2 regions of the Neobacillus sp. SM06 genome follow, and region 2 is predicted to be linked to the other one. Evidence: a T-box and tRNA genes for the amino acid it is inferred to sense, from the RefSeq annotation. Region 2 holds a T-box; the other holds one or more tRNA genes.
What was found. The T-box of region 2 lies ahead of pheS (phenylalanine--tRNA ligase subunit alpha). A T-box ahead of a tRNA ligase gene usually reads a tRNA of that ligase, here a tRNA-Phe.
Positions count from the first base shown of each region.

Region 1: it has a tRNA-Phe gene. The T-box ahead of pheS (phenylalanine--tRNA ligase subunit alpha) is inferred to sense a tRNA for this amino acid. The anticodon was not compared.

Region 1 covers NZ_JBNWEO010000017.1:820-17,374, forward strand. The annotation lists gene ACQYAD_RS13255 (IS110 family transposase) at 1-840, opposite strand, end outside; gene ACQYAD_RS13260 (hypothetical protein) at 866-1,363, opposite strand; gene rlmH (23S rRNA (pseudouridine(1915)-N(3))-methyltransferase RlmH) at 1,572-2,051, opposite strand; gene ACQYAD_RS13270 (CxxH/CxxC protein) at 2,142-2,363, opposite strand; gene ACQYAD_RS13275 (S1C family serine protease) at 2,638-3,894, opposite strand; gene ACQYAD_RS13280 (MBL fold metallo-hydrolase) at 4,080-4,874, opposite strand; gene ACQYAD_RS13285 (two-component system regulatory protein YycI) at 4,880-5,674, opposite strand; gene ACQYAD_RS13290 (YycH family regulatory protein) at 5,661-6,983, opposite strand; gene walK (cell wall metabolism sensor histidine kinase WalK) at 6,980-8,806, opposite strand; gene yycF (response regulator YycF) at 8,813-9,523, opposite strand; gene ACQYAD_RS13305 (peptidoglycan DD-metalloendopeptidase family protein) at 9,715-11,184, opposite strand; tRNA gene ACQYAD_RS13310 (tRNA-Phe) at 11,587-11,659, opposite strand; tRNA gene ACQYAD_RS13315 (tRNA-Asp) at 11,694-11,770, opposite strand; tRNA gene ACQYAD_RS13320 (tRNA-Glu) at 11,781-11,852, opposite strand; tRNA gene ACQYAD_RS13325 (tRNA-Lys) at 11,870-11,945, opposite strand; gene ACQYAD_RS13330 (adenylosuccinate synthase) at 13,072-14,364, opposite strand; gene dnaB (replicative DNA helicase) at 14,550-15,914, opposite strand; gene rplI (50S ribosomal protein L9) at 16,046-16,495, opposite strand; gene ACQYAD_RS13345 (DHH family phosphoesterase) at 16,492-16,555, opposite strand, start outside.
Region 2 covers NZ_JBNWEO010000018.1:66,448-83,002, reverse strand. The annotation lists gene ACQYAD_RS15510 (endonuclease MutS2) at 1-303, opposite strand, end outside; gene polX (DNA polymerase/3'-5' exonuclease PolX) at 325-2,046, opposite strand; gene ACQYAD_RS15500 (CvpA family protein) at 2,177-2,731, opposite strand; gene zapA (cell division protein ZapA) at 2,739-2,999, opposite strand; gene rnhC (ribonuclease HIII) at 3,124-4,065, shown strand; gene pheT (phenylalanine--tRNA ligase subunit beta) at 4,114-6,528, opposite strand; gene pheS (phenylalanine--tRNA ligase subunit alpha) at 6,547-7,584, opposite strand; T-box leader at 7,659-7,901, opposite strand; gene ACQYAD_RS15475 (TrmH family RNA methyltransferase) at 7,935-8,693, opposite strand; gene sspI (small acid-soluble spore protein SspI) at 8,813-9,022, shown strand; gene ACQYAD_RS15465 (M42 family metallopeptidase) at 9,074-10,159, opposite strand; gene ACQYAD_RS15460 (dUTP diphosphatase) at 10,222-10,713, opposite strand; gene ACQYAD_RS15455 (DUF1294 domain-containing protein) at 10,776-11,042, opposite strand; gene rplT (50S ribosomal protein L20) at 11,108-11,467, opposite strand; gene rpmI (50S ribosomal protein L35) at 11,503-11,703, opposite strand; gene infC (translation initiation factor IF-3) at 11,720-12,238, opposite strand; ribosomal protein L20 leader region at 12,375-12,513, opposite strand; gene thrS (threonine--tRNA ligase) at 12,649-14,583, opposite strand; gene ytxC (sporulation protein YtxC) at 14,961-15,824, opposite strand; gene dnaI (primosomal protein DnaI) at 15,963-16,555, opposite strand, start outside.

The DNA of each region.
Region 1 (16,555 bases), on a different contig from region 2:
TACTAGCTCAACCAAGTGCCCGGTAATGTTTTCGATATCTTCTTCTAACTGATGGTAACGGCTGACGAGTGTGGCAATTTCAATACGGGCCATCTCACGTCCTTCTGTTACTCCGATAGAGTTAGCTGCTAATTCTATAAGACGTATTGCTTTTGGTCTTTGGGGGGATTTGAGCCCCTCAACCTCTCGATAAAGGGTTAAAACTTCATCGGGTTGTTTCTCGTGAAGATCACTTGGAAATGGGGTACATTCTAGTACAGCCATGGCCATTTTTCCGAAGGATGGAAATACTTGAGTGAACTCAGGGAAATAGCGATCTAGCCAGCGAATCATCATGTTTTTGACAGTGCCTAATTCCTCTGTCAACTTGCCTCGGAAGGTTGAGCCAACACGAAGTTCGGCCTCCATCTCTTTAAGTATCCGTGGATAACTAAAGCGTCCGTCCTTTACAAGACGAGCGATCACCAGCGCATCTTTGCGGTCATGCTTGGTTGGCAGATTGTCGTCCAACTCTTTTGATCGTTTGACGTGCATAGGATTCGTCATGACTAAGGGAATGCCTCGTTCCTCAAGGAAGTAGGCTAAATTGAGCCAGTAATGTCCTGTAGGTTCAATCCCTACAATGACTTCTGTTTTTTCATGTTCTTTCATCGCACTCAAAATACGTTGATAGAAAAACTCGAAACCGTTAAAAGACTGCGAAACTGCAAATGACTTTTGGAGCACTCGGCCGCGGTCATCTACAAAGCAAGCGTAATGTGTACGCTTAGCAATGTCGATTCCGACAACAAGTGTTTTCTCGGTAACTTGATTTATTTTTTGATTTTGTTTAAAATCCATTATGGAGTCCTCCTTGGTTAACAAATTAGGGGTTAATTCGTCGAGATTTGACACCCCGCATCATACCAAGAGGGCTCTTTTTGTTCAAGTCCCCGAAAATCCTTCTAACAGGAATGCTCCTTTTTGGCTTATTTTTTTGAATAAGATACAGAACTTCTAAAAATCCGAAGTAATTATTTATAAATCCCTTACTTAAATACCCTATATCCTTTGTTTTATAATACCCCTCAGACATTTTTGTTAATTTGATTTTCTTATTTTTGTTCTTCATTAATAGGTTTGCTCTTTCTAGCGTAGGTCTAACATTTCGCGCGGTGGTTTGAGAAACTTTAAAGACTTCAATAATTTTATTTGTTAATTGATCATCAGGCACTTCACCGTTGTTTTTTACATATGATAACACCAATTCAAAATCTTCAACTAAACAGTCATTAAGTCTGGGTATAGATAGTATTGATTTATACCTATCCACGGTTTCTTCTATATTTGTCTCTATCTGACTCAATATATTTAAATTGTCCATTTTCCCACCCTTAAATTTTGGATATGCAATTATTACTAGAAACATATGCAATTTTAAAAAGTCTAATTTCCCTGCTATGCAAAGATTATCTTTAATTTAATTATATTATAAAACCCTAAATCAAGAACTCCTTATTAACTTAGGGTTTCCTACATTAATTTATCTAAGTATTCCTTCTTAACTAATATTTCTATTTTTTGTTTTACCACTATTTGTGATACGGTTCACCCCGATTAATCCGAAACGCCCGGTAAATCTGCTCAACTAAAATGAGCCGCATAAGCTGGTGGGGAAAGGTCATCCGTGAAAAGGAGAGTTGCTCATTTGCGCGTTGCAGCACTTCGTCGCTTAAACCGAGGGAGCCGCCGATGACGAAGGCGATTTTGCTTTTTCCGTAGGTGGCCAGTTTGTCTAGGCTGTCGGCCAGTTCTTCGGATGACTGCATTTTGCCGTTGATGGCGAGGGCGATGACGTGGGCATCTGTGCTGATTTTGGCCAATAGGCGTTCGCCTTCCTTTTGTTTGACTTGTGCCATTTCCAAGTCACTCAATTCTTCTGGGGCTTTTTCATCGGCGACCTCGATCATTTCCAATTTTGCATATGCCGATAAACGCTTTACGTATTCCTCAATTCCCTGTTTTAAATATTTTTCTTTTAATTTACCAACCGTAACAATTGAGATATTCACAATCCACAACTCTCTTTTATGTAATTACAAACATGATATCCACAGTTCTTATCCACATATCCACATTTTTTATCCACATATTGTGTGGGATCACTCGTTCCCCACAACATATACAGCCGTATTTCGACAAAATTCACAGTTTGTTGATAAGTTATCCACATCTAATTTTGATAAAATCGGAAATGTTTCAAATTCGTCCACAATCATATCCAGTGCAAGATCCACATGCTCTTCACAACAATAAATCATTTTTCTACTCAACCCTTCATCAGAGAATGTACTCTTAGTCTTAACCAATTGGCCGATCTGCATTCCTGCTGCAGCCTTCCCCATTTTAACACAAAAGAAAACCCGACGATTGGCCAGCCTTTGTACGGTTCAAAAGGCGTAGTTGCCTTATACTGCTTTAAACGGCATGTCCTATCCATCGAGTGTTCAAAATCGCTCGGTATTCTCTAAAGAAAACTCACCGCTCGGCAAGCCTTTGGCGAAGATAGAGATGTAGTTCCCCTTATGCATTCAGAATTTGTGGATATACATTCTGATTAGCCAAGAAAAAAGCGGAGCAATCACCCCGCCTTTTTCGTTATCCCTTGATATTCGTTTTATCTTCACCTAAAGTGACGGTTGTTTCTTGCAGTTTTCCATTCCGATAAAACTTTACAGTCATTTTTTCACCAATTTTTTTATTCTGATATAAGTGTTTACGGAGATCGATGACATCATTGATCTTCTGGCCATCCAGTTCGACAATGACATCCAACTCTTTCAAGCCTGCTCTGTCAGCTGGTGAGCCTGGAATCACTTGTCTTAAAGCAACCCCGTAATTGACATCATTCGGCAGTTTTAACGCTTGCTGCTGATAGTAGGCTGGAATTTCGGCTACTGATTTTAAATCAACTCCCAAGTATGGCCGCTTCACTGTGCCGAATTTTTCAAGGTCGGTGATGATCGGTTTTGCCGAATTAATCGGAATCGATAGGCCAATTCCTTCCACAGCATTCTGGGCAATTTTCATTGAGTTGATTCCGATGACCTGACCGGCAATATTAATAAGCGCTCCGCCGCTATTACCTGGGTTAATTGCCGCATCGGTCTGTAAAACTTCCGCCTGCCAATCCATGACACCATCCTGATTAATATCCACAGGGATGGTACGTTTTAAGCCGGAAATAATTCCTTTTGTAACAGAACCTGAGAAAGTAGGACCAAGCGGGTTTCCAATTGCAATAACTGGTTCACCTATCTTCAACTTATCGGAATCACCAAACTCCGCTACATTTTTCACCTTCGTTCCATCGATCTGCAACACGGCTAAATCCGTCCAAATATCGCTCCCCAAGAGCTTGGCAGGAAGCTTTGTTCCATCATCAAAGCTGACCTCCAGCTTTGTTGCTCCTTCAACAACATGATGGTTTGTCACAACATATGCATACGTCCCATCATTTTTATAAATCACACCTGAACCCGTCCCTGCGGCCTGTTCACCATTTCCCTGCGCACTGCCGCCATCCGACCAGAAATTCGATGATTGAATATTGGTGATCCCAACAACAGCGCTTTTTGCCTTTTGAACAGCTTTTGTCGTATCCGTTTCGACGTCAACAGCAACTTGTCGCTGGACAATTTCGTTTTTGTTTCCGGTAATTAAATTGTTTTGACCAGTCGTGTTTCCCGGTTGGATGTTATTTGGCAGCATACCGCGTTCAGCCAATGATGGAGCTGCAAAGATGACGAGAACAGCACCGATAATAGCCCCTGCCAAACTTGCCAAAAAATAACCGCCTTTTTTTCTTGGCTGTTCTTTATAACGCGATTCTGCATGATCGTCATAATAGCCCAATTACACCATTCCTCTCTCCAAAAAATAAACCCTCTATCCATTATTTTGGCTTTCTCGAAACCATTATACTCAATCCTTTTTCACTTTCTAAAAAATGTTGCCTGTGAAATGCAAAAAAAAGAGACGAAAATTCTTCGCAAAGAACCTTCTCTCTTTTTTATTTCCAATATCAAAATCTGCTAAACCTACACAGCCGTTAAGACGGTCGGATTTTTTGCATCCGTATCATACAAATCAAATTGTTCGCCAACAATCAGGCCTCTTGATTCAAGGGTTTGAGTCACGGACATTCTGGCTAATTCCTTCATATTATTATCAAGACTTAAATGGGCAAGGTACACGCGCTTTGTTTTGTCGCCGATCACGTCGCTCATCGCAATCGCGGCGTCTTCATTCGAAACATGGCCGACATCACTTAAAATTCGGCGCTTAATGTTCCACGGATAGCGCCCCATCCTAAGCATTTGCACATCATGGTTTGACTCAAACACATACATATCTGCGTTCGAGATGATTCCTTTCATTCGATCACTCACATAGCCTGTATCGGTAATGAGGACAAGTTTTTTTCCAGCATGATGAAAGACGTAAAACATCGGCTCGACAGCATCATGTGAGACACCAAACGATTCAATATCAGTCGCACCAAAGCTTTTGACCGTTTCCATGTCAAAAATAAACTTTTGTTCTGTAGGAATTTCCCCAATATGGCTCTCCATGGCCTGCCACGTTTTTTGATTTGCGTAAATCGGAACTTTGTATTTTCGGGCAATGACACCAAGCCCTTTAATGTGATCGCTATGCTCATGGGTAACAAATAAGCCGGAAAGACGGCCCATATCCCGATCAATTTTTTGAAAAAGGGTTTCCATTTGTTTACCGCTTAAACCAGCATCAACCAGAAACGAATGCTGGCCATCTTCTACATAAATGGCATTACCAGTACTCCCGCTTGCAAGGACACTAAACTGCAAAGACATTGTTTTCACTCCACTACCTTATTTTCATCATTTTTAAAATCGATAATCTGCCCTTCAAACGCATTAACGAACAAATCCTGTTTGTTATCAACCACAATATGCCATGTGGGCGCCATCACTTGCGAAGCCGCAAGCTGGATGAGCGTTGCATAGCCAAGCTCCACTTTGGTAATTTTGCTCTTTGGCTTCAGCATTCCTTTTTGATGGAGGGTTTCAATGGCCTTTAACGGCGGGAGAATTTCCTGTTTGGCTGTCAGCTTTTCAATTCCCTCAAGATATGTTTGTTCATATGCATAAATTTGATTATCCTTATTAAAATAAAAGGTAATCATTCCGCTGAGATTGTTAAAAAAAGTGTCGCCCTCGTATTGCTGCAAATACGTTATCGTATTTTTCTTATCATTTTTTTCCCAAAATGCGTAATGCTCGCTGTAAAGAACATTTTCTTTTAAAAAGGAAGACATACTGGCTTCTTCAAACTTTGAATTTAACTGAATCGGTTTATCTAACGTTGATTCAAGTGTTGTTGCATTTTTCAAATAAACCGTTTGCCCTTTAAGCTTTGCAAGTTCTTCTTTGGAAAAAGCTTTCGGCTTCGCGCTAATGTATTGATCCTTAATGGGTGTTTTCGGAAGCTCGACATAGTGAATTTCATCGGCTTTCAACTTGTCCTCAAACGATATTTCGGTTATCAATTCGTATTTATTTGCGTCGCGAATTTTTACAAATTGATAGAAAAGGTACACATCCAAAATCAAAAAGGTCACGATAAAAATGGTCTTGATTTTACTCCAATCCATTCGCTGCCCCTCCCAGATCAGCCATCGTTACCTCATTCCACGTTTTATCATAACGATAAAACCATGTGGGTTCTAAGAGGATGAGCTTTGACGTTTTCGTGTCCCGCTTCATTTTATAGCCAAGCACAATTTTTTCAAGCAGTTCAGGCTTGATTTTCTTTTCATACAATAAATAATTCAACACCCGGGATCCGGATGGGAATTTGATTTTTTTCATCTCTGATTTGAGAGGTAATTCTAAAGATATATTGGGTCGGACATATTTATTAATTTCTCTGCGGCCCCATGTCTCATTGATTTCGGACATGCCGCTATCATTGAAAACCGGGTAACCGTCGTCACTATACATCCGAAATGTTACCTTATGCTGCAGCTCATCTTTCTCAACATAGCGGTACGAATCCGTCCAGCCGCCATGTTCATTGACAAAATCAATGCTGCGCTTCACAAGGTCATTTGTACTTTCCGTAAAATCACTGTCAACCGTTGGATTTACATAAAGAAGCATATTGCGGTCATAGTTAATATTCATTTTGCTCGAGCCATTTGTATATTCTTCGCCTTGCGATACAAAACTCTTTTGCACAAAGCTTGGATCATTAAAAAGAGCTTCCTTAAATTCATCGGAATTGAGGGTAACAGGAAGGTACTTGTATTCCATCATATCCTGATCTTTATCCGGCAAAAAAAGGGTTGGTTTATTGGGCCGGTTATAGGCAAAATAATGCGGATACTGCCATGCCCCTTTATAGAAATCCCGAATAAATTCATTTAAAAAACTAACCGCAATCCGGCTTGCATAAACTTGTTCAGTATTGGTTGAAACAAAATAGACAACCCCGTTATCCTTTTCCGGATTTTCGACATTTACAATCATTTTATCAAAATTAAACGAAAGAATTTTTTTCTCTTGAAAGTGAAGAACGTTCCGGTAAAGATCAATTGGAATATCGGTCGGAAACGCAATTTCAACATTTCCGTTTGCTTGGGTTAACTGATTGATATTGCCCATTTGACTCGTTACATTTTTTACATCAGTGAAAACCCATCTGCTTAATTCTTTCGTCAGCCTGTCCAATTCTGCCGGGTCAACTGTCCCAAAATGCTCACCTTTTATATGATACAACGCGATATCTGGGCGGACAATTTTTTTCACTTCCCGCTTTTGACTTAATGTGACCTGTGCCACATAATTGCTGTTTTCCATCGTGTCATAATTGGGCTGATACGTCCATAGATTCCATGTTAAAAAAATGCTGCCAAACACTAATACAGTTAGCACAATTGATTTGATTTTTTCATATCTCATGACCATTCATCCTCTTCTGAACGCTCATATGGAAGCGAGAATGCAATCTCGGTTCCTTTTCCTTCTTCACTTGTTGCCCAAATGCTGCCGCCATGTGCCTGAACCATCTCTTTTGCAATGGCAAGACCCAATCCTGTTCCGCCTAATTTCCTTGATCTTGCTTTATCTACCCGGTAAAAACGCTCGAAAATTTTTCCAATATTCTCTTTTGGAATTCCCATTCCTTGGTCGGCGACACTGACAATTACTTTCTCTTCCTCTTCCTTTATCGAGAAAGTAATCTGTCCCCCTTCTGGAGAATATTTGATTGCATTTGAAATGATATTGTATAAAACTTGCGTAATTTTATCTTCATCGATTTCCAAAAGAATGGAGTGCCCAGGCAGCTCCCGTTTAAATGTCAGATTTTGTTCTTTTGCCATTTCAAAACGGTCAATAATTTGATTGAAAAAGTCGACTAAATCCACCCATTCTTTTGTTAACTGATAATCGGTACTGTCCATCTTGGAAAGCTGGAGCAAATCATTTACAAGGCGGATCATCCGCTCTGTTTCTGTTCTTGTAACCTCCAAAAAGTTTGGAGCGATTTCTTCATCTCTCCAGGCGCCATCTGCTAATGCCTCCAAATAACTCCGCATTGTCGTCAATGGTGTCCTTAATTCATGCGAAACATTTGCAACAAATTCGCGCCGCTCCATATTGATTTTTTCCTGTTCAGTAATGTCGTGAAGAACCGTAATTAAGCCGTTAACAAACCCCGTTTCTTTTTGAATAACAGAAAGATTTGCCCGCAAAATATATGGCTTATTTTTCGTGCTATAATCCAAAATCAGCGAATCCTTTTCTTCGATTAAATCTTCGAAAGTATATTGGTCGCTTAAACCAAGCAGCGAAACAATTGGCTGCGACAGCACTGTTTCACGTGAAACATCCAGCATCTCCGCAGCGGGATCGTTAATTAAAATCACCCGGCCTTTCCGGTCTGTTGCAATCACTCCATCGGTCATATAAGAAAGGACAGACGAAAGTTTTCTTCGCTCGCCTTCGGTCATCGCCTGAGCTTCTTGAAGTTTTTTCGTTAAGTTATTAAACGTAATCGCAAGTGTACCAATTTCATCAAAGCCATATACTTTTACTTTCCGTGAAAAATTGCCTTTCGTCATTGCCAGTGCTTGTTTTTTCATATCAGCAATCGGCCTTGTGATCGTTTGTGCCAGCAAAATCCCTAATACGGCAGTGATCGATAATGCAATGGCTGTTCCAGTGGCAAAAATCCGATTAATTGTTTTCATTTGTTCAAATACATTTTCAATTTTCGCCACTACATAAATGGCACCGATAACTTTTTTGCCTGATTTAATCGGCGTTGATAAGACCCAAAGCCGATGGCCTGATTGCGGATCAATTAAAATGCTGCTCTGGTCTTCTTCTAAAATAATCGATTGCTTGATTCGCAATTCCGTTGTTCTTGAACCAACAAGGCCTTGATTGCTTGGAGAAGATGTCCCGAGAATTTTCAGCGATCTCGCATCAATCACTCGTACTTCTGAAATATCGACTGCAGAGAAATCCTTAAGAACTTTTTTTATGTCCTCTTCCAGCGTCGGGTCATCCGCTGTGCGCTGTTTCTGCATTTCTTCAACGACATTGTAAGCGAGCAAGTTCACCCGTGCTTTCAAGGATGTTTGAAAGTTTGTCCTTAGCGTCTCTTCCAGTTGCTTAACAAAGTAAACCCCAATGATCTGCATCGCAACCAATAAAAGCAGAACATAAATGATAACAAACTTTACATGAATCGAGCGAAAAAATCCTACTCTTCTCATCTACATTTACTCCTGCTCAGGATTGCGCAAATAGTATCCAACCCCGCGGCGGGTAACAATCCATGCTGGGTGGCTTGGGCTGTCTTCAATTTTTTCCCGCAGCCTCCTGACGGTAACGTCAACCGTTCGAACATCGCCAAAATAGTCATAACCCCAAACGGTTTGCAGCAAATGTTCTCTTGTCATTACTTGTCCAATATGTTTCGCTAAATAATGGAGCAGTTCAAATTCGCGGTGGGTTAATTCAATGACTTCTCCTCGCTTCGAAACAACATAGGCATCGGGATGGATGACAAGAGAGCCAATTTCAATTTCATTTGTGTCCTCATCTGGAACAGATTGGCTGGAGAGCTGCTGATGACGCCGCAGATTGGCTTTAACCCTTGCAATTAATTCCCTTGTGCTAAATGGTTTTGTTACGTAATCGTCTGCACCAAGCTCCAAGCCAAGTACTTTGTCAATTTCTGAGTCTTTGGCCGTCAGCATAATGATCGGCATTTCATACTTTTTTCGGATTTCGCGGCATACTTCCATCCCGTCACGCATGGGAAGCATGATATCAAGCAAAATCAAGTCCGGCTGAATTTCATCCACCATCTCGACTGCTTCGTTCCCGTCATAAGCACAATAAACATCAAAACCTTCTTTTTTTAAATTAAATCGCAAAATATCTGCAATCGGTTTTTCATCATCTACAACTAGAATTTTTTTCTCCATACTGGTTGCCCCTTTCACAATGGCGGTCTATATTAATTTCATCACTAAATTATTCGTTCTCAGATCTATTTCTTAGTCCTAAAAGAGTCTATTTACTCTATCTTACTTTACCATGTTATTTGTCGTAATTCATCTTTTAACAACAATTGACAGCAATCGGTAAAAAAAAGCCTCTAGGAATACTAGAGACTTTACATACTAACGTAGTTTAATGGATTTTGCAGCTGCCCATTTTTGTAGACTTCAAAATGAAGGTGGATACCTGTAGAGTCTCCGGTTGACCCCATTACTCCAATGGCCGAGCCTTTTTCGACACTTTGGCCTGGACGGACGCCTATGGATGCCATATGAGCGTAAACAGTCCGAAAACCATTTTGATGGTCGATTACTACTTTGTTTCCATATCCGCCATCCCAGCCAGCTGAAACCACTACACCATTATCGGCTGCTTTAATTGTCCGGTTGCTTGGTCTGGCGATGTCAATCCCTTTGTGAAGTTTATTCCAGCGCACCCCTTGTTGGCTTGAAATATAGCCGCCGACCGTTGGCCAAACAAAGCTCCCCTCACCACGAGATGGAATAACTTTTGTCCCTTTTACAATCACTTTTTTAACCGGCTGTTTGAGGACATTTTGGCTGATAACATTCTTGGCTGTTGTCGTGCCATTTTGCTCCGTTATTTTGTATGTGACAGCTTGGAGTCCGTCTTGCCCTTCTTGCTTCACCTTTGTTTCACCTGTAGGCAGATTCGGATCTTCAATGACTTCATTTTGGTATGGAATCGGTTCTTGTTGGTTTACTTCTTTTTCAACAATAACATCAAGATACGATTTTGGTACCGTTATATTGATTTCCCGACTAATTTTTAAGACTGAATTTTCATTTAAACCAGGATTGATTGCAAGTAATTCAGCTAATTTTAACTGATGATCATTTGCAATTGATCCAAGTACATCTCCGTCTTTTACCTGATATTTCTTTTCTTCTACCGTTCCTTTTTGTAAAAAGGTCACAGCATTGTCAGCTGTCAATATTTTTTCCGGTGCAGCCTTTGCGTCCGCAAATGAAACATTTTTGGATAAACGAACGTCTACTATTCGTGTCTCGTTATTTTTAAGCGCCGGTAAGGAAGCTGGTGTATTTTTTCTAGCCTCAAGCTCTTTTAACTGCTCTTCCGTCACATATTGAAGTTTAAGTTTTTTTATGACTTCTTCTGCCGTGCTGCTGTTATCAAGGTAAACAATTGGCTGCCCATCGATGACGATTGCAGATGCCTTTACTTGCAGTTGGAAAAAGTTTTTTAACTTCTCAATTGTTTTTTCATTGTCTGCAGTAGAATGGAAAACCTGTTCAGGTATGTATTTAAGTTGTGATGAAAGCTGAAGATTGAGATCTTTATTTGCTTCTGCTAATGTGTTTACTTTTTCTTTTAGTGTTTGGTCAATTTGTTTTTTATCAGAAACTGTGCCTACAAATGTATCGTTTAGATAAACGTAGTAGATGGTTGTTAAATTTGAAGCGCTTGCATTGGCTGTTGGGCTGCTGCTGAAAATAAGCGCTGATGCTGCAATTGCGGATACAAGAGCCGTTTTTATGCCGGCTTTCTTGATCGGTTTGTTGTTGCTCATTAGATTGGATATTCTTTGTTTTTGGAACGCCATTACTTATCCTCCCTAAGATACAGAACAAATCTTCTAAACTAGTTCTTATGGTCTATTAATCAATTTTTTCACCTTTTAACTTTACCATATTTACTATAAAAAAGATGAGAAGCCTTGGTAATGTAACAAAAATGTATAATTGCTGTCATTTTATGACGATAAATAGTAATTTGTGGAATCGTTCAGATTAAGGAATTAATACTTTGTTAATGATGAAAACCTATTAAAACCTTGAAAATACAAGGTTTTTCTTCAAGGATGGACAGATACATTTTGGATTACAAAATAGGACAAGTTTTTTATTTTTTTGCAAAAATTGGTTCAGATTTTACGACAGTATTACGAAGGTAACAAAGATAACCACAGAAAAGGAGTTTGCGCTTGGCAAACTCCTTTCAAGGATGGCTCGGGACGGAATCGAACCGCCGACACAAGGATTTTCAGTCCTTTGCTCTACCGACTGAGCTACCGAGCCGTATATTTCTTTATCTTCTGTAGGTTATGTAGGATGGCGGTCCGGACGGGACTCGAACCCGCGACCTCCTGCGTGACAGGCAGGCATTCTAACCAGCTGAACTACCGGACCAAAATTGTTATGACCCCTACGGGATTCGAACCCGTGTTACCGCCGTGAAAGGGCGGTGTCTTAACCGCTTGACCAAGGGGCCATGTTTAGTTAAATGAATGGTGAGCCATGAAGGACTCGAACCTTCGACCCTCTGATTAAAAGTCAGATGCTCTACCGACTGAGCTAATGGCTCGTATTAAATTTGTACCCTAAGAAATGATTTCCTTCGTCAGATGCTCGAAAAATCTCCCGATCTTTCTCGCAACTCGCTGTTTATTCAAGATGCTTTGCTCGTTGCTCTACCGACTGAGCTAATGGCTCGTATTGGTTATTTTTCTAAATGTTTCTCTAAACTTGACGACGTTTTTAATAATATCATATGCAAATAGAGATTAGCAATAGGTTTTTTAAAAAATATTTATGCTTTCAGAATTTATGGATATACATAACGATGTAAGAAAAACCGGGGAAAAACCGCCCGATCCTTTTTTGTTTGGTTCTGACAACTAGTCTGTTGATTTCCGCTCCAGGTGCACGCTTTCCGGAGGCGTTCGCCGAGTCACTAGTGACCGGTTCACCCTAAAAAATTGGAGAATCGGGCATTAGAGAAGCCAGTAATGACCGGTTCACCCTAAAAAATTGGAGAATCGGGCATTAGGGAAGCTAGTAATGACCGGTTTACCCTAAAAAATTGGAGAATTGGGCATTAGGGAAGCTAGTAATGACCGGTGAACACTGAAAAACAGGAGAATCGGGCATTAGAGAAGCCAGTAATGACCGGTTTACCCTAAAAAATTGGAGAATCGGGCATTAGAGAAGCTAGTAATGACCGGTTTACCCTAAAAAATTGGAGAATCGGGCATTAGGGAAGCTAGTAATGACCGGTGAACACTGAAAAACAGGAGAATCGGGCATTAGAGAAGCCAGTAATGACCGGTTTACCCTAAAAAATTGGAGGATCGGGCATTAGGGAAGCTAGTAATGACCGGTGAACACTGAAAAACAGGAGAATCGGGCATTAGAGAAGCCAGTAATGACCGGTGAACACTGAAAAACAGGAGGGTCGGGCATTAGGGAAGCTAGTAATGACCGGTGAACACTGAAAAACAGGAGAATCGGGCATTAGGGAAGCTAGTAATGACCGGTTTACCCTAAAAAATTGGAGAATCGGGCATTAGAGAAGCCAGTAATGACCGTTGAACACTGAAAAACAGGAGAATCGGGCATTAGAGAAGCCAGTAATGACCGGTTTACCCTAAAAAATTTGTATAATGAAAACCCCGCTCCTTTATCAGGGGCAGGGCATATGAACACTTTGATTAGATTTGTCTCCAAGGGCTGCTGACCACATTGGTCTGGTTGCGGTCTGGGCCGACAGAGAAGGTTGAAAGCGGAATGCCGACCAATTGGGAAACACGCTCGATGTAATGGCGTGCATTTTCCGGTAAATCATTTAATGATTTGCAGCTGGTAATGTCTTCTGTCCAGCCTGGAAGTTCTTCGTAAACAGGCTCGCATTCTTTTAAGATATTCAAGCTTGCCGGGAATTCATCGATCATCTGACCTCTATAGCTGTATGCCGTACAGATTTTTAGCGTCTCAATTCCTGTTAGCACGTCAATTGAATTTAGCGATAAATCGGTGATGCCGCTGACCCTGCGGGCATGACGGACAACAACGCTGTCAAACCAGCCGACGCGGCGCGGGCGTCCCGTCGTGGTACCATATTCGCGGCCTACTTCACGGATTTGGTTGCCAATCTCATCATGCAATTCGGTTGGGAACGGGCCATCGCCGACACGCGAAGTGTAGGCTTTGCAAACGCCGACAACATGATTAATTTTCGTTGGGCCGACACCAGAGCCAATGGTCACGCCGCCCGCAACCGGATTTGATGAGGTAACAAACGGGTATGTTCCTTGGTCGATGTCGAGCATAACGCCTTGCGCACCTTCAAACAAAACGCGGCGACCTTCGTCCAAAGCATTATTTAACACGACGGAAGTGTCACATACATATTGTTTAATCTGTTGGCCGTACTGGTAATATTCTTCTAAAATTTCCTCTTTCGTAAAACCGGTGGTTTCGTAAATCCGCTCGAACAGGCGGTTTTTTTCCTCGAGGTTGCGCACCAGCTTTTCTTCAAAAACTTCTCGGTCAAGCAGATCGGCAATACGGATCCCAACACGAGCTGCTTTGTCCATGTAAGCCGGGCCAATGCCTTTTTTCGTTGTCCCGATCTTATTTGCACCTTTCCGCGCTTCTTCCACTTCATCTAATTTTAAATGGTACGGAAGAATCACATGGGCGCGATTGCTGATGCGAAGATTATCTGTTGTAACCCCTTTTTCATGAATATAGGCAAGTTCTTCAACCAGTGCTTTCGGATCAACGACCATTCCGTTGCCAATCACACAAATTTTTTCCTTATTAAAGATTCCGGATGGAATTAAGTGCAGCTTATACGTTTCTCCATTAAATCGAATGGTATGTCCAGCATTATTACCACCTTGATAGCGCGCAACAACTTCTGCATTTTCAGAAAGGAAATCGGTAATTTTCCCTTTTCCTTCGTCACCCCATTGGGTTCCAACCACTACAACTGATGACATAAAAGCACCTCCGAATGTTAACCATTCATAAAATTTGAAATGAATCCTTCATTAGTTTACCAATTCACCACAAAAAAATCAATTAAACACGAACATTTAATATTTTAAAAGAAAAAGATGTTCGTAAAATACCAAACCATTACTCTATAAAAAAAGGATTAGCACAAATAGGCCAATCCTTTGATTTAGGCACCCGAAGGAATCGCAGAATCATCAAACCGCTTCTCCAAGTTGACAAATTTATTGTATTCTTTGACAAAGGCAAGCTGAACGGTACCAACCGGACCATTACGCTGCTTGGCAATAATGATTTCGATAATGTTTTTGTTCTCTGATTCTTTATCATAGTAATCATCGCGGTATAAGAAGGCAACGATATCGGCATCCTGCTCAATACTTCCCGATTCACGGATATCAGACATCATCGGACGCTTATCTTGGCGCTGCTCCACACCCCTTGATAGCTGAGAGAGGGCAATGACGGGAACTTGCAGCTCACGCGCCAGCGCTTTTAAGGACCGGGAAATTTCCGAAACCTCCTGCTGGCGGTTTTCTCCCGAACGGCCGCTGCCTTGAATCAACTGCAAATAATCAATCAAAATCATTCCCAAACCGTGCTCCTGCTTCAAGCGGCGGCATTTTGAACGAATTTCGCCCACTCGGACACCGGGGGTATCATCAATAAAAATCCCAGCATTTGAGAGGCTTCCCATCGCCATCGTCAGTTTTCCCCAGTCCTCATCGGTCAGTGATCCTGTCCTCAGCCTTTGGGCATCAATATTTCCTTCAGCACAAAGCATCCGCATGACAAGCTGCTCCGCACCCATCTCAAGACTGAAAATCGCAACATTTTCACCTGTTTTGGTTGCAACATTTTGCGCGATGTTTAACGCAAAAGCGGTCTTACCAACAGAAGGACGGGCACCAACGATGATTAAATCATTGCGCTGAAAGCCTGCTGTCATCCGGTCAAGTTCAGCAAATCCGGTCGCAATCCCCGTAATATCACCGACGCGGCTATGCATAAATTCAATATTGTCATATGTGCGAACAAGAACATCTTTAATATTGTGAAAAGCGCCAGTATTTTTCCGCTGAGCAACTTCAAGAATATTTTTTTCCGCTTCGCTTAAAACAATTTCAACTTCGTCTTCCCTCGTATACCCATCCTGGGCAATGGTCGTTGCGGTGCGAATTAGCCTTCTGAGCAAAGATTTCTCTTCTACAATTCTTGCATAATACTCAATATTCGCTGCAGTTGGAACAGATGCCGCCAGCTCACTTAAATAACTGACGCCGCCCGTGTCATCAATAAGCTTTGTCGCAACCAATTCTTCTGTAACGGTAATCAAATCAACCGCTTTACCTTGATCGCTCAACTTCAGCATCACATTGAAAATTTTCTGATGGGCGGCCCGATAAAAATCCTCTGGAATCAAAATTTCCGATGCTAGCGTAAGTGAGGAAGGTTCAAGAAAAATTGCCCCCAAAACAGCTTGCTCTGCCTCAATATTTTGCGGTGGCAGACGGTCCGCAAATAGTTCATTCATTCTATGCTTAACCTCCTCTTCGAAGAAGGATGAAATCTACTCTATAAAGCAGAAAGAGTGATCAGTCTCAACCGATCACATCTTATCTCTTGTTTATTTTATCATGTTTGCTAAGAAAATGAACTGGAAAATTAGTTTCCTTCTTTAACATGTACATCCAGCATTGCCATTACTTCATGATGGAGCTTGACCGGCACTTTCGTATGTCCGAGGGAACGGATTGCATCCTCCAGCTCCATTTTGCGTTTATCAATTTTAATACCGTGTTTCTTTTGCAGTTCTTCAGCAATTTGCTTTGAGGTAATTGAGCCGAATAGACGGCCGCCCTCGCCAGCTTTAGCGGTTAATTCAACCGTAACTTTTTCCAGGATTTCCTTTAATTTTTTTGCTTCCGCTAATTCCTCAGCTGCAAGCTTTTCTTCTTTCTTTTGCTGAGCGGAAAGCGAGCTCATGTTTGCCTGATTTGCCTCAGTCGCCAGCCCCTGTTTGAAAAGAAAATTTTGTGCATAGCCGTCAGCGACGTTCTTTACTTCACCTTTTTTTCCTTTTCCTTTAACGTCTTTTAGAAAAATCACTTTCATTCCTTTTTTCCTCCTTCAAAATAATCATCAATCGCTTGTTTTAATTGATTCTCCGCTTCC
Region 2 (16,555 bases):
CTGCCGGCTTACATGAATCGTACTTGCAATTTGAACGAGCTCAATTGGGCTTAAGCTGCCGCCGATCACGGCCCGTTTTATATGGGCGCGAATATCATAAATGCCAGTGAGCGGCACATTTCCTTTTAATCGTAAAACACCTGCCGCTTCATCTGTTTCTGCTTGCAGTTTTACCACTTCGGCAAAATCGGTTGAAGGGGCAAGCGCTGTAATTTTTTCCTTGCCAAGTGAAGAAGACGCATATTCGAGCAACTGTTCTTTTACCTTATCAAATTCCAACACTTTCAGTGCTTTTGGCTGCATTGGAGTAAATCCTCCTTCTGTCTATCGCTTTCGGTTATCCAAAAATTTCAACAAATCTTCGGGTTCGAGTGTATTTAAGACGCTTGATTTGCGAATCCATCCCTTTTTCGCGGCTGCGACCCCCACTTCCATATGGGCAAGCGTCGCGATTTTATGGGCATCGGTATTAATAAAAATTTTCACCCCGGCCTCTTGAGCCTTTTTCAACTGTTCCGCACAAAGATCAAGCCGATTGGGATTTGCGTTTAATTCGAGAGCTGTATTCGTTTCACGTGCCAGTTCAATTACCAAATCAAGATCCACATCGTAGCCATCCCTCCGCCCAATTAAGCGGCCCGTCGGATGGGCGATCAGATCCACATGAACATTCTTTAACGCCGTCTGCAGCCGTGCCATGATTTGGTTTCTTGGCTGTGAAAAAGCTGAATGAATCGAGGCGATGACAAAATCCAATTCCTTTAAAAGTTCATCTTCATAATCCAGCGTTCCATCTGGAAGAATATCCATTTCCACTCCGGACAGAATCAGAATATCATCGTATTTTTCATTTAATCGTTTAATCTCTTCCCGCTGTTTCAGCAGCCGCTCAGGCGTTAAGCCGTTTGCCACTTTCAGATAGTGTGAATGGTCGGTTATGGCCATATAGCGATAGCCTTTTCTGCGGCAGGCTTCGACCATTTCTTCAATTGTATGGGCTCCATCGCTCCACGTCGTATGCATGTGCAAGTCGCCTTTTATATCGTCCAGACAAACCAGTTCATCGACGTTTGCAGCCTCATCTACCTCCTTGCCATCCTCCCTAATTTCCGGAGGAAGCCACGGGAGACCAAAATGCTGATAAAACTCTTTTTCGGATGAAAAAGTCAAGATTTTCCCTGTTCCCACGTCTTCGACACCATATTCACTGATTTTTTCGCCGCGCTCTTTTGCCAACTGCCGCATCCGGACATTGTGCTCTTTCGAACCGGTGAAATGGTGGAGCGCTGTTGCAAACTCAACGGGTTTTACCAGCCGAAAATCAATCGAAAGATCATAGTGATAATCGAGGATAAGGGAAACCTTTGTTTCTCCTGCCCCCGTTATTTCTTTAATGTTGGGAAGCTCTAGCAATTGTTCTCGTACGGTGTAAGGGTGCTGCGTTGCAATGATAAAATCCAGATCTTTGATTGTCTCCCGCATGCGCCGCAAACTACCTGCCCGGGAAAACTTTTCAATGTCAGTCATTTGAGAAAGCTGCGCTTCGATTTGATCTGCAATCGGCAGCATCAAAGCAAGCGGGAGCCGCTCCGGGCGATTGCCTGCTTTCAAAATGGAGCTTAAGATCTTCTCCTCGGTTTTTTTGCCAAAGCCTGTTAACGCTTGAACCTTTCCCTTGCGACAGGCTTCTTCCAAATCATGTACATCCTCTATTCCCAATTCCTGATAGAGCTTGGCAATTTTCTTTCCACCAAGTCCAGGAAGCTGCAAAAGCGGGATAAGCCCTGCTGGTACCTGCTCCTTCAATTCAGTTAAAACGGTAGATGATGCGGTTTGTTTATATTCTTCAATAACGGATGCTGTTCCTTTGCCGATCCCGGAAATTTTCGTAAAATCTTCTATTTCTGCTAAACTGCGATCGTCCAATTCCAAGGCACTGGCTGCCTTTCGAAATGCAGACACTTTGAACGGATTTTCGCCCTTCAGCTCCAAATAAACCGCGATTGTCTCTAAATGGCGAATGACATCTTTTTTGTTTATTTCCATCCGCTTCACCATCCTTTTCATTTAGCTTTTCCCCTTTTGAACCGGAACTTGTGAAAAAAGAAGCAGCCGAAACAATGGCATACTTTTTTAGAAAAAGAGCTTGCGTAAAATCATAGAAAAACTTCCCTCATTAAAGAGAAGTTGTTGTGGATGAATATTCAAGCACCAGCCGTTTGATTTGCTCGGAAAGTATCGGTGTATGGTTCACAATTAAATTGGCTAAAACCGACTGATTCATCAGTCCCTGCAATGCCGCAACTGGCACAAGCGCTGCAATGAATAGCAAGATAAACAAAAGCAGATACACCTCAAAAAAGCCGAGGATTCCTCCTGCCCAAACATTCAAAAGCCTCAATATTGGCAAATGCGCAATAAAGTCAAGCATTGAACCAATAATTTGCAACACAATTTTTGCCGCAAAGAAAATAATCACAAAAGCAATGGCACGGTAAAACGCTTCCTCTGTTTGAGGGCTATCGGTAAAAAACTTTAGCGACGAGTTGCTGCCGAAATTCGGATATGGAATCCAGAGGGTTAGTTTTGGCGCCAATTGATTGTAGTACATTTTTGCAACAATATATGCAATAATAAATCCAGTTAAATGAATAAGCTGAAGAATAAAGCCCCTTCTGAGGCCGACAAAAAAGCCCATAAACAGTAAAATAACGAGAATAAGGTCTAGCATCGATCGTTCAATCCTTTTCCTTTTTAAGTTCTTCCTGAAGTTTTTCAAGCTGTTCCTTTACTTTCACATAATCATTTACAGCATTAACGGCTGTTAGCACAGCCAGCTTGCTCACATCGAGTGATGGATTCTTGGAGCTGATTTCCCGCATTTTCTCATTCACTAACGAGGCAACATACCGAATATGGCTTGGGCTTTCCAAGCCTAAAATAATATAGGATTGTCCATGAATTTCTACAGTCGTTCTGTTTTTTTCTTGGTTTGACAACACAAAATGCCTCCAATCAAAGAATCCTAATCTATATCATACCATGAATAAATGAAACTCGAAAAGCGAAACACCGGAACTGTTATACTAATTCTAACTCTTGGTAAAGGAGCGATAGACAATCGTGGCAAATATTGTTTTAAAAAAGACAATCAGTGAATTGATGGAGATGCAAAAATATTATCAGGCAGACCTTTTAGACAAAAATCCCCCAGGCAGCCTGTTTACTGCCAAAAGGAAGACATGTTCGATCACCGCTTATAAATCAGGCAAAGTTTTATTTCAAGGGATTGATTGTGAAGCCGAGGCGAAAAAATGGGATCGTGCCATTCATTCAAGTAAAGCGTCCGCCGCCATTCAGAAGAAGAAAGCAGCCGGCTTGCCGGAAGGTTTTTCTTCCTTATCGGTTATTGGCTCCGATGAGGTTGGTACTGGCGATTACTTTGGACCGATTACCGTGGTAGCTGCTTATGTGGAAAAAGACCAAATCCCGCTTCTAAAAGAACTGGGCGTCCGTGATTCAAAAGACTTAAACGATGAAAAAATTTCCGCAATTGCCAAAAAAATTAAAGATATTCTTCCTTACAGTCTTTTAACATTGCATAATGAAAAATACAATCAGTTGCAGCAAGCAGGCATGTCGCAAGGGAAGATAAAAGCCCTTTTGCATAACCAGGCGATTTCCCATGTATTGAAGAAAATCGTACCAGTTAAACCAGAAGCAATTCTGATTGACCAATTTGTTCAGCCTGACACGTATTTCCAACACCTGCGCAACGAGAAAACGATTATAAAAGACGACGTATTTTTCAGCACAAAGGCGGAGGGAATTCATGTAGCGGTTGCCGCTGCTTCAATTCTCGCCCGCTATGCATTCGTGCAGTATTTTGACAGGCTAAGTGATGTTGCGGGCATGAAAATTCCAAAAGGTGCCGGTGCCCAAGTCGATGAAGCTGCCGCCAGATTAATACTGGCGAAAGGAAGCGAAGTTTTGCCCAAATTCGTCAAACTTCATTTTGCCAACACCGAAAAAGCAATGAAACTGGTTCGAAAAAAAAGAGGGTAAAAAAACAAAAAGCAGTTGTTTTTCAAAACAACTGCTTTTTCTTAAATCTTATCCTCTTAAAACAGCTCCGGCTTTTTCTTCGAGAGCCTGCAACACTTTTTCATGCACTTTTGTAACCTCTTCATCTGTTAACGTCCGTTCCGGATCCATGTATTTCAATGAAAAGGCAATCGATTTCTTGCCTTTTTCCATATGTTCACCTTCATAAAGGTCAAAAACGGCTGCTTCTGTTAAAAGCGGCTGCCCTGCAGCAAAGATAATTTGCTTCAAGGTTTCAGCTTCCGTTTTGGCATCGGTCACAAGCGCAATATCCCTTGTAATCGATGGGAACCTTGGGATTGCCTTGTATTGCAGCGGTTCAGAAGAAGCTTCTAAAATGGCCTGTAAGTTTAGTTCGAATACAAATGTATCTTTTAAGTCCAGCTCTTTTTGTCGGTTTGGATGCACCTGGCCAACAAAGCCGATTGTTTTTCCATTTAGCTGCACCTCAGCGGTTCTTCCCGGATGCATGCCCTCAACGGTTGCTTTTTTATAAGCAATTTGATTTGTAAGGCCAAGCTTTTCGACCAAACCTTCTACAATGCCTTTGAGCACAAAGAAGTCAACCGGCTTTTTCTCCCCTTGCCATGAATGGCTATACCAAAGACCGGTAATCGCTGCAGCAGCATGTTCTTGCTCCTCCGGCTGTGCATCTTGCCCGTTTGCCAGAAAGACGGCTCCTATTTCATAAACAGCCAAACTGTCATTTTGACGGGCACTGTTGTATTTTAATACTTCTAAAAGCTGTGGTACAATGCTCATCCTTAGCATGCTACGGTCTTCGCTCATCGGCATCGCCAAGCGGATTGGATCCCTGTTTTCTAGCGCATATTGGGCCACTCGCTCTTCGCTTGTTAACGAATACGTTACCGCTTGGAAGAGACCGGCACCTTCAAGAAAACGGCGGACAACTCGGCGTTTTTGCTGATAATTGCTTAAATTTCCTGGTGAAGATGAACCAACCGGCAACGTTTTGGGAATGAAATCGTAGCCATAGATACGGGCAACTTCCTCAATTAAATCTTCTTCAATTTTAATATCGCCTCTGCGGGTAGGAACCGTTACTGTAATCGTTTCGCCGGCTACGCTTGCTTCAAATTGCAGGCGGGAAAAAATTTCTTCTACCTCACTCATCATCAGTGTCGTGCCGAGCACACGATTGATTTTTTCCAAGGTGATCGAAACGACTGCCGGTTCGATGTTTAAGGTGTCAACCGCAACGGTTCCCTCTAACACTTCACCATTGGCATATTTCGCTATTAAATAGGCAGCCCGGTCACCAGCTGCACGTACCCGATTAGGATCGACTCCTTTTTCATAACGGGCGCTCGCCTCACTTCTCAAACCATGATCCTTGGATGCTTTGCGGATCGTTGCCCCATTAAAATAAGCGGATTCAAGCAGAACAGTTGTAGTATCTATATTTACTTCTGAATTGGCGCCGCCCATTACGCCCGCAAGAGCTACTGGCACCGTCCCATTCGTAATCACAAGATGATCGGACGAGAGCGTGCGTTCCACATCATCGAGCGTTTGGATGACTTCTCCATCTTTTGCTCGGCGGACAAGAATTTCTTTCGAGCCTAATCGGTCGTAATCAAATGCGTGCAGCGGCTGGCCGTATTCCAATAAGATGTAGTTTGTACAATCAACAACATTGTTGTGCGGCCGGATGCCTGCTGACATTAAACGCGTTTGCATCCATAATGGTGAAGGGCCAATTTTAACATTTTTAATCACTTTTGCTGTGTATAATGGGTTATCATCAGTCGCTTCCACCGTAACTGTGATATGGTCTGATGCTTTTGCATTCGATGATTGCAATTTCGTTTCAGGAAGTTTCACTTCACGATTTAAAATCGCGGCGACTTCATAGCCAACCCCGAGCATGCTCAAGCAGTCGGCACGGTTTGGTGTCAGTCCTAATTCTAAAATTGCATCATCCCGGTTTAACAAAGCAATCGCATCTTCGCCGACAGGCGTGTCGGAAGGGAAGACAAAAATTCCGGAAGCATACTCTTTTGGTACGATTTTTCCTTCAATCCCAAGCTCTTGCAGGGAGCAAATCATGCCATTGGATTCTTCGCCGCGGAGTTTCGCTTTTTTGATCTTAAAATTGCCTGGCAGAACAGCGCCGACCGTTGCCACCGCTACTTTTTGCCCTTGAGCCACATTCGGAGCTCCGCAAATGATTTGCACCGGGGCTTCCCCGCCAATATCGACAAGGCATTTGTTCAGTTTATCGGCATTTGGATGTTTTTCACGTTCGACAACATAACCTGTGACAACGCCTTTAATGCCCTCATTGAGGATCTCAACACCCTCCACTTCAATCCCGCTTTTCGTTATTTTTTCGGCCAATTCTTTTGCTGATACTCCAGAAAGGTTAACATACTCCTGAAGCCATTTATATGAAACAAACATCCCTTTTTCCTCCCTCAATTATTCATGCTTTGCAAATTGTTTTAAAAACCGAACATCATTTGTGTAAAAATGGCGGATGTCATCGATTCCGTATTTCAGCATGGCAATCCGCTCAGGCCCCATTCCGAACGCAAATCCGGTATATTTTTTCGGGTCATAGCCAGTCATTTGCAGAACATTTGGATGAACCATGCCGGCTCCAAGAATCTCAATCCAACCGGTTCCTTTGCAAACATTGCAGCCTGTTCCGCCGCAAATTTTGCAAGAAATATCCATTTCTACGGATGGCTCTGTAAATGGAAAAAAGCTCGGGCGGAGGCGAATTTCGCGATCCTCACCAAATATTTTTTTGGCAAAAACTTCGAGAGTTCCCTTTAAGTCACTCATTCGAATGTTTTCACCAACAACAAGGCCTTCAATTTGCATAAATTGATGTGAGTGTGTCGCATCATCATTATCGCGACGATACACTTTACCTGGACAGATAATCCGGATCGAGCCTTTGCTTTGATTTTCTTCCATTGTTCGAGCTTGGACAGGGGAAGTATGGGTTCTTAACAGTATTTCTTCGGTAATGTAAAAAGAATCCTGCATATCACGGGCCGGATGTCCTTTCGGCAAATTCAGTGCTTCAAAGTTGTAGTAATCCTGCTCAACTTCAGGACCTTCGGCAATTTGATAGCCCATACCAATAAAAAGGTCCTCGATTTCTTCGATCATTTTTGTTAGTGGATGATGGGTCCCAACCTTGACAGGACGTCCTGGAAGGGTAACATCTATCGTCTCGGAAGCCAGCTTTTCGGCAACCGCTGCATCTTCCAGTTCAGCTTGCTTCTCTTCAATTTTTTGAGAAATTTTCTCACGGACTTCGTTAACGAGTGCACCCATTTTCGGCCGTTCTTCAGCCGATAATTTGCCCATTCCCCGTAAAACCTCAGTAATGGGTCCTTTTTTGCCAAGATAAGCAACACGGACTTCATTTAATTCTTTTACATTAGCTGACTGCTCGATCTTCTTTAGTGCTTCTGCCTGCAATTCCTGTAAGCGTTCTTGCATGTTGATTCCTCCTTGATTTGATCAAACTTGATTGGTTAACGAAGTATTTTCCCCATAAAAAAACCCCATCCCTGGTAAGGGACGAGGTTTTATTCGCGGTACCACCCTTGTAAACACATGTTGCCGTGCAATTGTGTTCGCTTGATTGGGATAACGGCTTTGGCCGGAGCATCTTTACATTTCGATCTATGAAATGGTCCCGATGCCTACTCGGGAGGTGAACTTCTCTTGCCATCTCCATAAAAGTGCTTTCAGTCACGGCACTCTCTCCCTAAATGGTTCATTTGCAAGCTACTTTTCTCCGTCAACGTTTTCGTCATTTTTCAATTGTTGATAATTATATAATAAAATCAATGATGTTTCAAATAGTACAGCAAAATCCCCGCAGCAACGGCTACATTCAGTGATTCGCTTTTTCCATAGATCGGAATGTAGAGATTGGCATCTGTTTGCGAAAGAATCTCCTCGCTTACACCATTTCCCTCATTGCCGACAATGAGAGCAAACTGGCTAACCGGTTTGATTTCTGTATAAACCGTTGCCTTTTCAAGCGCCGTACCGTAGACCGGAATCTTTTTCTCCTTCAACCGGGGGATCCATTCGGTTAGATCCCCGCTTATGATCGGCAGATGAAAATGACTTCCTTGCGCGGAACGGAGCACTTTCGGGTTATATAGATCAACGCTTCCTTTTCCAACAACCACCGCCTCCATTCCGGCGGCATCGGCGGTACGGATTATTGTTCCTAAGTTCCCCGGATCTTGAACGGCATCAAGTAACAGCAAACTGCGTGCATCCTGAAGCGATGAGGCCTGCTCCATCTGTCTGCAGACGGCATAAATTCCTTGCGGTGCTTCCGTGTCGGATAGTTGCTTGGAAATTTCTTCGGTCACAAAGGTAATGGAGGCTGTTCCATAATCCAAACGCGGCGGCAACTCCACAGTTTCCGAAACAATCAATTCCAATACAAAATCATGCTGTTTCAACGCTTCTTCAACTAAATGAAAGCCTTCGATTAAAAAAGTTCCTGTTTTGTCCCGTTCTTTTTTGGTTAAAAGCTTTTTCCACTGTTTCACCTGTGGATTTTTACTAGATTGAATTGATTTCAATAGTTTGTCCCCTTTACCTATACTCTTCTAATTTTTTCATTATAGCGCAATTAAAATACATAATAAAACGATAACGTGAAAAGCTAAACGAAGAAAAGTTAATGAAGGAGTGTGCAGGAATGAATTTAAATTTGCGCAATGCCATTATCCACAATGTTTCCGGCAATACAAAGGATCAGTTGGAAGACACCATTGTCGACGCCATTCAAACCGGTGAAGAAAAAATGCTCCCGGGTCTTGGAGTCTTGTTTGAAGTGATTTGGAAAAAATCTTCCGAACAAGAGAAGAATGAAATGCTCGAAACGCTTGAAAGCGGATTAAAAAAATAATTGGATTTGATAGAAAGCGGGTGCCAAGAAGATTTGGCACCCGCATTTTTTTTAATCAAATGTAATTTGCTCAACTGTTTCTTGATCAAGCCGTTTAATGACTTCGACGATCAGCTTAACGGCATTCTCGTAGTCATCGCGGTGAAGCATCGCTGCATGTGAATGGATATAGCGAGTGGCAATTGTGATCGCCAATGCTGGCACGCCGTTATGGGTTAAATGGATCGAACCGGCATCCGTGCCGCCGCCAGCGATCGCATCGAACTGGTAAGGTATATTCATTTCATCTGCAACATCTGTTACAAAATCACGCAAGCCCTTATGGGAAACAAGCGATGCGTCGTAAAGAATAATTTGCGGTCCTTTGCCCATCTTACTAAGCGCTTCTTTTTCAGAGATTCCTGGCGTATCGCCAGCAATACCGACATCAACGGCAAAACCGATATCCGGCTGAATGACAGATGTAGCGGTGCGGGCTCCACGCAGGCCTACTTCTTCTTGAATCGTGCCAACGCCGTAAACAACATTTGGATGATCTGTATTTTTCAATTGCTTTAAGACATCAATGGCAATGGCGCAGCCGATCCGGTTATCCCATGCTTTCGCAAGCAACATCTTCTCATTGTTCATCACAGTAAATTCAAAATACGGCACTACCATATCTCCAGGACGCACTCCCCATTGCTCCGCTTCTTCGCGGCTTGAGGCACCGATATCAATAAACATATCTTTTATTTCAACTGGTTTTTTGCGTGCTTCCGGCGATAATACATGCGGCGGCTTCGAACCAATGATTCCGGTAATATCCCCTTTTCGGGTCACAATCGTCACCCGCTGGGCAAGCATAACCTGCGACCACCATCCGCCAACAGTCTGAAAGCGCAGGAAACCTTTCTCATCAATTTGCGTGACCATAAAACCAACTTCATCAAGATGTCCGGCAACCATGATTTTTGGCCCGCCTTCTTTGCCGGTTTTTTTGGCAATTAAGCTTCCTAGCCCATCATAGGTGATTTCATCTGCAAATGGCTCTATGTATTTTTTCATGACTTCGCGCACTTCACGCTCATTCCCCGGAATTCCTTTTGCATCGGTTAAGTCTTTTAACATGGTTAAAGTCTCATCTAATTTTGCCAAAATTTAACCTCCTATTTTTATAATATGTACATTTTCATTATAACAACTGTACAAATTTTCTACTAATAATTGTTCTCTTGCCTTTTATAATTTACTTCATTTTTTTGAATATATGCTTGTTCGATTTCTTCGTTCGTTATACCAAGCTGCACTGCTAATTGGAGATAGTACTCAATCACAGCCCTATAGTCCTCTAAACGCCTTGAAGTTTGGAAATCGCAAACACTTCGATAGATTTTTAAAAATTGCTCATTTATCGTGACGGCAGATGGGTTTTCCTCTACTGCAATCAGCCGCTCGTCAAAACCGCTTTCTAACCCGAGCGAGAGAATAAAATGAATGCCGTCAACAAATTCCTCTAAAATCACTTGTTTTTCAGAAGAAGGTTTTAAACTCCAAAATTTAAAGCTTCGTGTTTCGTTTGCCAATTCGCCAATTTCTACCAAGAGCGCAAGGACTTTTCGATCAAATAAATCTTCGTTTTGCAAACCATGGTTTTCCTCTATGTAGCGGTCAAGTGCCTTTTGCATCTTAAATAAATTTTCCAGCCGCATTTTCATCATCCTTTCATGATGCAATAGTATCTCAAATTGAAACTTTTTTCAGTAAACAAAGGTTATTTTAAAAAGAAGAAAATAATGAATATGATTTCAATCATCGCCAGCAGTGGAAAACCAAATTTAAATAAAAAATGTTTCGTTTTATGACGGAAAAGCTTCATACCGATCGTTGTGCCCACTGCACCACCAACTAAAGCCACAAGCCACAAGGTTTTTTCCGGAATTCGGTATTGATGGTTTTTTGCTCTTTTTTTGTCATCCGCCATTATATACAGCCCGATGATATTCATGATCATGTACCCCGCGGCTACCAAAGTATTCAATTGCATTCTCCTCCCATTGTTACACAAAAAGCCATCCTCATGATGAGAATGACTCTTTTTCTATTTTATTTATTGAATTGCTGTTTTGCAATGTTTGCTAATTCTGTGAATGCCGCAGCATCGCTTACAGCGAGTTCAGCAAGCATTTTGCGGTTTACTTCAACGCCGGCAAGCTTTAAGCCATGCATTAAACGGCTGTAAGAAAGACCGTTTATGCGTGCAGCTGCGTTGATACGAGTAATCCAAAGTTTGCGGAAGTCGCGTTTTTTCTGGCGACGGTCGCGGAATGCATACATTAGAGACTTCATCACTTGCTGGTTGGCAACTTTATATAATGTATGTTTTGAACCGAAATAACCTTTTGCTAATTTAAGAACTTTTTTACGACGTTTGCGAGTAACTGTACCGCCTTTTACACGTGGCATTTAATTTCCCTCCTGTATGAATCGACGCTTCTCGATTACTTAATGTTGTCTAATAATTGACGGATGCGTTTGAAATCACCTTTTGAAACAAGTGCTGCTTTGCGGAGCTTACGCTTTGCTTTTGTCGATTTGTTTGCAAATAGGTGGCTTGTATAAGCGTGGTCACGTTTCAGCTGACCAGTACCTGTTTTCTTAAAGCGCTTTGCAGCACCGCGGTGTGTTTTCATTTTTGGCATTTGGAATTCCTCCCTGTTACTTGTCGTTTTTAGGTGCTAAAACGAGAAACATGCTCCGGCCATCCATTTTTGGATGTGACTCAATTGCAGCAACTTCCTTGCACGCTTCAGCAAAACGGTCTAACACTTTTTGACCGATTTCTTTATGGGTAATGGCCCGTCCTTTAAAGCGAATCGAGGCTTTTACCTTATCGCCTTTTTCCAGGAATTTAATGGCATTGCGCAGCTTTGTATTAAAGTCATGCTCATCAATTGTCGGACTTAGACGAACTTCTTTCACATTAATAATTTTTTGATTTTTACGAGCCTCTTTTTCCTTCTTCTGTTGCTCGAATTTAAATTTGCCATAATCCATAATTCGAGCTACCGGAGGCTTTGCATTCGGCGCCACAAGCACTAAGTCAAGATTGGCTCTGCCAGCAATTTCCAGCGCTTCATTTTTCGACTTAATCCCAAGCTGCTCGCCGTTTTGATCGATCAACCGCACTTCACGAGCTCGAATGCCCTCGTTTAACAACATATCTTTGCTAATAATTAGCCACCTCCAAGGTTTCATTACGAATACAACATCTGGGTCAAGAAACGTATCTTCGAACATTGAAGAAACAACCAATCAGACCTTAACGAATGACACCCAAGTCAAATCAGCAAGTCTGCATTTTAAGTCTGCACCAAAACAAAAAGTGTGGATGCAAAACACCCACACTTTTACGAAACATCTTCATGCAAAGAAATTCTGTTCACGTAGAACCTGCCAACTGCCCATTGCTGCGTCAATCAGGTGAGAAGCGGGTGCTTCTTCTTTTCCCAACCATTCGTATTCTATTTACCTTAGTAACTATAGCACATTCTAAGCTGCCATGTCAATTCAGCTTTTTATCACAACGAAAATCATTTTAACAAAACTGCTGAATGATTTCAATAGGTTTCAACAATTTTTTAAAATCAATCTTTTTTTACTTCGTTTTGAATCACGGCCAAAAAGTCTGCAAATGGCACTGTTTCTGACTTTTGCTCACCATATTTACGGACGTTTACGCCATTTTCTGCTGCTTCCTTATCCCCGACGACAAGCATATACGGAATCTTCTGCATTTGGGCTTCACGGATTTTATACCCCAATTTCTCATCGCGGCCATCCAGTTCAACCCGGAATCCCTCCGCTTTAAGCTGCTCTTGAATTTTTTTCGCATATTCATAATGGATTTCAGGAGATACCGGAATCACTTGAACTTGAACCGGTGCAAGCCATGTTGGGAACGCGCCTTTGTATTCTTCAATCAGATAAGCGACAAAGCGCTCCATTGTCGAAACGACTCCGCGATGGACGACGACAGGGCGGTGCTGTTTGCCGTCTTCGCCAACATAAGTTAAGTCGAAGCGTTCCGGCAACAAGAAGTCAAGCTGTACAGTTGATAGCGTTTCGTCTTTTCCAAGAGCTGTTCTGACTTGAACATCCAGTTTCGGTCCATAGAAAGCCGCTTCGCCTTCCGCTTCAAAATAATCGAGACCAAGATCATCCATCGCTTCCTTCAGCATGCTTTGCGCTTTTTCCCACATTGCATCGTCATCAAAATACTTCGCTTTATCTTCCGGATCACGGTAGGAGAGCCGGAAGGAATAGTCCGTAATAGCAAAGTCTTTGTAGACGTCCAAAATCAGGCGGACAACGCGCTGGAATTCATCTTTAATTTGATCCGGACGGACAAAAATATGGGCATCATTGAGCGTCATACCGCGAACACGCTGCAGCCCCGAAAGTGCCCCGGACATTTCATAGCGGTGCATCAGTCCAAGCTCGGCAATCCGGATGGGAAGTTCACGGTAGCTGTGAATGCTGTTTTTGTATACCATCATATGATGCGGGCAGTTCATTGGCCGGAGAACGAGCTGCTCATTGTCCATTTCCATTACCGGGAACATATCTTCCTGATAGTGATCCCAGTGCCCGGAAGTTTTGTAAAGATCGACACTGCCCATAATTGGTGTATACACATGGTCATAGCCGAGGCGCTGTTCCTTATCAACAATATAGCGTTCGATAATTCTTCTTATTGTCGCGCCCTTAGGAAGCCAAAGCGGCAGTCCTTGTCCCACCTTTTGCGATGTAGTGAACAGGTTTAACTCCTTGCCAATCTTGCGGTGATCGCGCTCTTTTGCTTCTTCCAGAAAACGAAGATGTTCGGCCAGATCCTCTTTTTTGAAAAAAGCTGTACCATAGATGCGTTGCAGCATTTTATTGTCGCTGTTGCCGCGCCAGTATGCACCCGCAATGCTCAAAAGCTTAAATTCCTTGATTTTTCCCGTGGATGGCACATGTACGCCGCGGCAAAGATCAAAGAACTCCCCTTGCTCATAAATCGTTACCGTTTCATCAGCCGGAATCGCTTCGATTAATTCGAGCTTGTACTCATCACCAACTTCTTTGTAGATTTGAACAGCTTCATCGCGGCTGACTTCCTTGCGAACCACATCAAGGTTTTCATTGACGATTTTCGCCATTTCCTTTTCGATTTTCGGAAGATCTTCCGGTGTAATTGATTCTTCCAGATCGACATCATAATAAAAACCGTTTTCAATCACAGGACCGACGCCAAGCTTCACATTCGGATACAGCCTTTTGATCGCTTGGGCCATTAAGTGTGCAGTGCTGTGGCGCAGCACTTCGAGTGCCTCCGACGAATCCGGTGTAATAATTTCAATCGCTCCATCACCAGGCAATGGCCGGCGAAGATCAACCATTTGGCCGTTCCATTTGCCGGCGATTGCTTTCTTTTTCAGCCCGAGGCTGATTGATGCCGCGATATCTTCCGTTGTTGTTCCCCTTAGAAACTCCTTTACTGCTCCATCGGGAAACGAAATTTTTACAACGTCTGACATGGGTATTCCTCCTTAAATTTTTTATACAAAACAAAAAACCCGCCCCAGCAAAAGGGACGAGTTTGTTTACACGTGGTTCCACCCAAATTTCCATCTTCAGCTTTACGCCTTCCAATGGCTCTTTGAAACATAACGGTCTTGGCCGTCAGCTATTACGATCCTCTTCCCAGGAGTTCACAGCTGAAGTTTAAAGGCGGTAAGCATTCGATTCGTGTTAGGAAGCTTGCAGCCGAGGCTCCCCTCTCTAAAAACCGTAAAAGAATACTGTTGTCCTTCTCATTACTTATTGCATGAATTCGATTATGTATGCAATTATAGTGATTCTATTTTGAAAAATCAAGAGATCGACAGATAAATTTTACGCAATCTCTTTTCGGTCAGCTTTGATCCATTCTTGCCGCAAAATCTTTTTTTGCAAAAGCTTGCAATGGCTTGAGAATCACTCTTTCTTCGAAGATATTTTTTATTGTCCGGACAAGCGGTGCTTCAGGATCTTTTACATAAAAGAAAATCTTTGCCGGTGCAATCGAAAGCAGCGGTGCAATCGAGGCGGAATCAATGTAAACAGGATGGTTAAAAAGCAATTTCCGGTCAATCATTTTAACCAACTCCGCCCGCTTTATTTCTGTAAAATCGGCATGAAAGAACATAATTTCTTCGTCAAAAAACAAATGCAGCACCGGAATTTGCGCCTGGCGGTTTTTTAAAAAATCTCTTAGCGTTTGAACAAACATTTGGTACTCCTGCTCCATTTTGTATTCATCAATCGAGATTCCCACATAGTTTTCCAGAATATCAAAATAGGTGCGGAGGCGAAATTTGCTGAACGATTCAAATTGGAGCGAAATATTTTCCTGAAAAACATGGTCGACTGCTTCTTTTATTTGTTCATCCTCAATCGTTCTCTTTAAAATCGCCGCTAAGTCTTCCCTTTGCCCAGCAAGAATGGAATAAACAATTTCCATGATTTGCTGTACTTCATACGGATCAGTATAGAAATAACGTTGTTGTAATATAGCGCGAAACCAGTCATCCCGCTTAGCTGTCAAAATAAATTGACAAAAGGCAGCCTTTACTTTTTCCATTTGATTTTTCGAAAGCTGTTGTTCACTTATTTTCACTATATATCGATCTTCATTATGAAGAATTATCGATTCATTTACAGTAAAACCCAATTCATTTAACAAGTGATGATAAAATTTTTCGGAATCATCCTTGTTTTGGAAGATGATTTCTGCCAACCAAATCCCCCCTCATCGCCATGTCTCTGATTCATGTATATGGGGAACTTGGCCAAAATAGACGTAACTTGGGGGGGAGCGTTTGCAAATAAAAACAAAAAACTGGCTCAGTTCTTCATTGAGCCAGTTTTTTGTTCATTATACCCGACGATTGGGTCCGTCGATTTTGACTGGTTCGCTTAAATAGCGAATCCGTTCCATAATTCTCCGCGCTTTTACTTTTTCTTCCTCGCCGCGCTGACTATAGGTTAAATGATGCTCAAGCCCTTGAAAATCGAAATTTGAAGTAAAAAAGGTCGGCAAGTTCTCAAGCATGCGGTACTGGAGGATCGGTCCCAGCACTTCATCCCTTGTCCAGCTGGAAACAGCCTCTGCTCCAATATCATCAAGCATCAAAATCGGTTCCTTTTTCAGCACTTCAATTTTTTCATTCAAACTGGAGTCGCCGATTGAGCTTTTAATTTCTCGTAACAGTTCAGGAACATAAACAATCATAGAGGAAATTTTCTTTTTCGCAAGCTCATTGGCGATCGCTCCAAGTAAATATGACTTTCCTACGCCAAACTTACCGTAAAGATACAGCCCCTTGTGCGTTTTCTTTTGCTCATAGTTCATTAAAAATGATGCAGCTTTATCAATCGCATCAAGGCGGCCAAAATCTTTTTCATAATCATCAAATGAAGCATGCAGAATATCTTTTGGGACATGCAGGCTTTTGATCAATCGCTCAT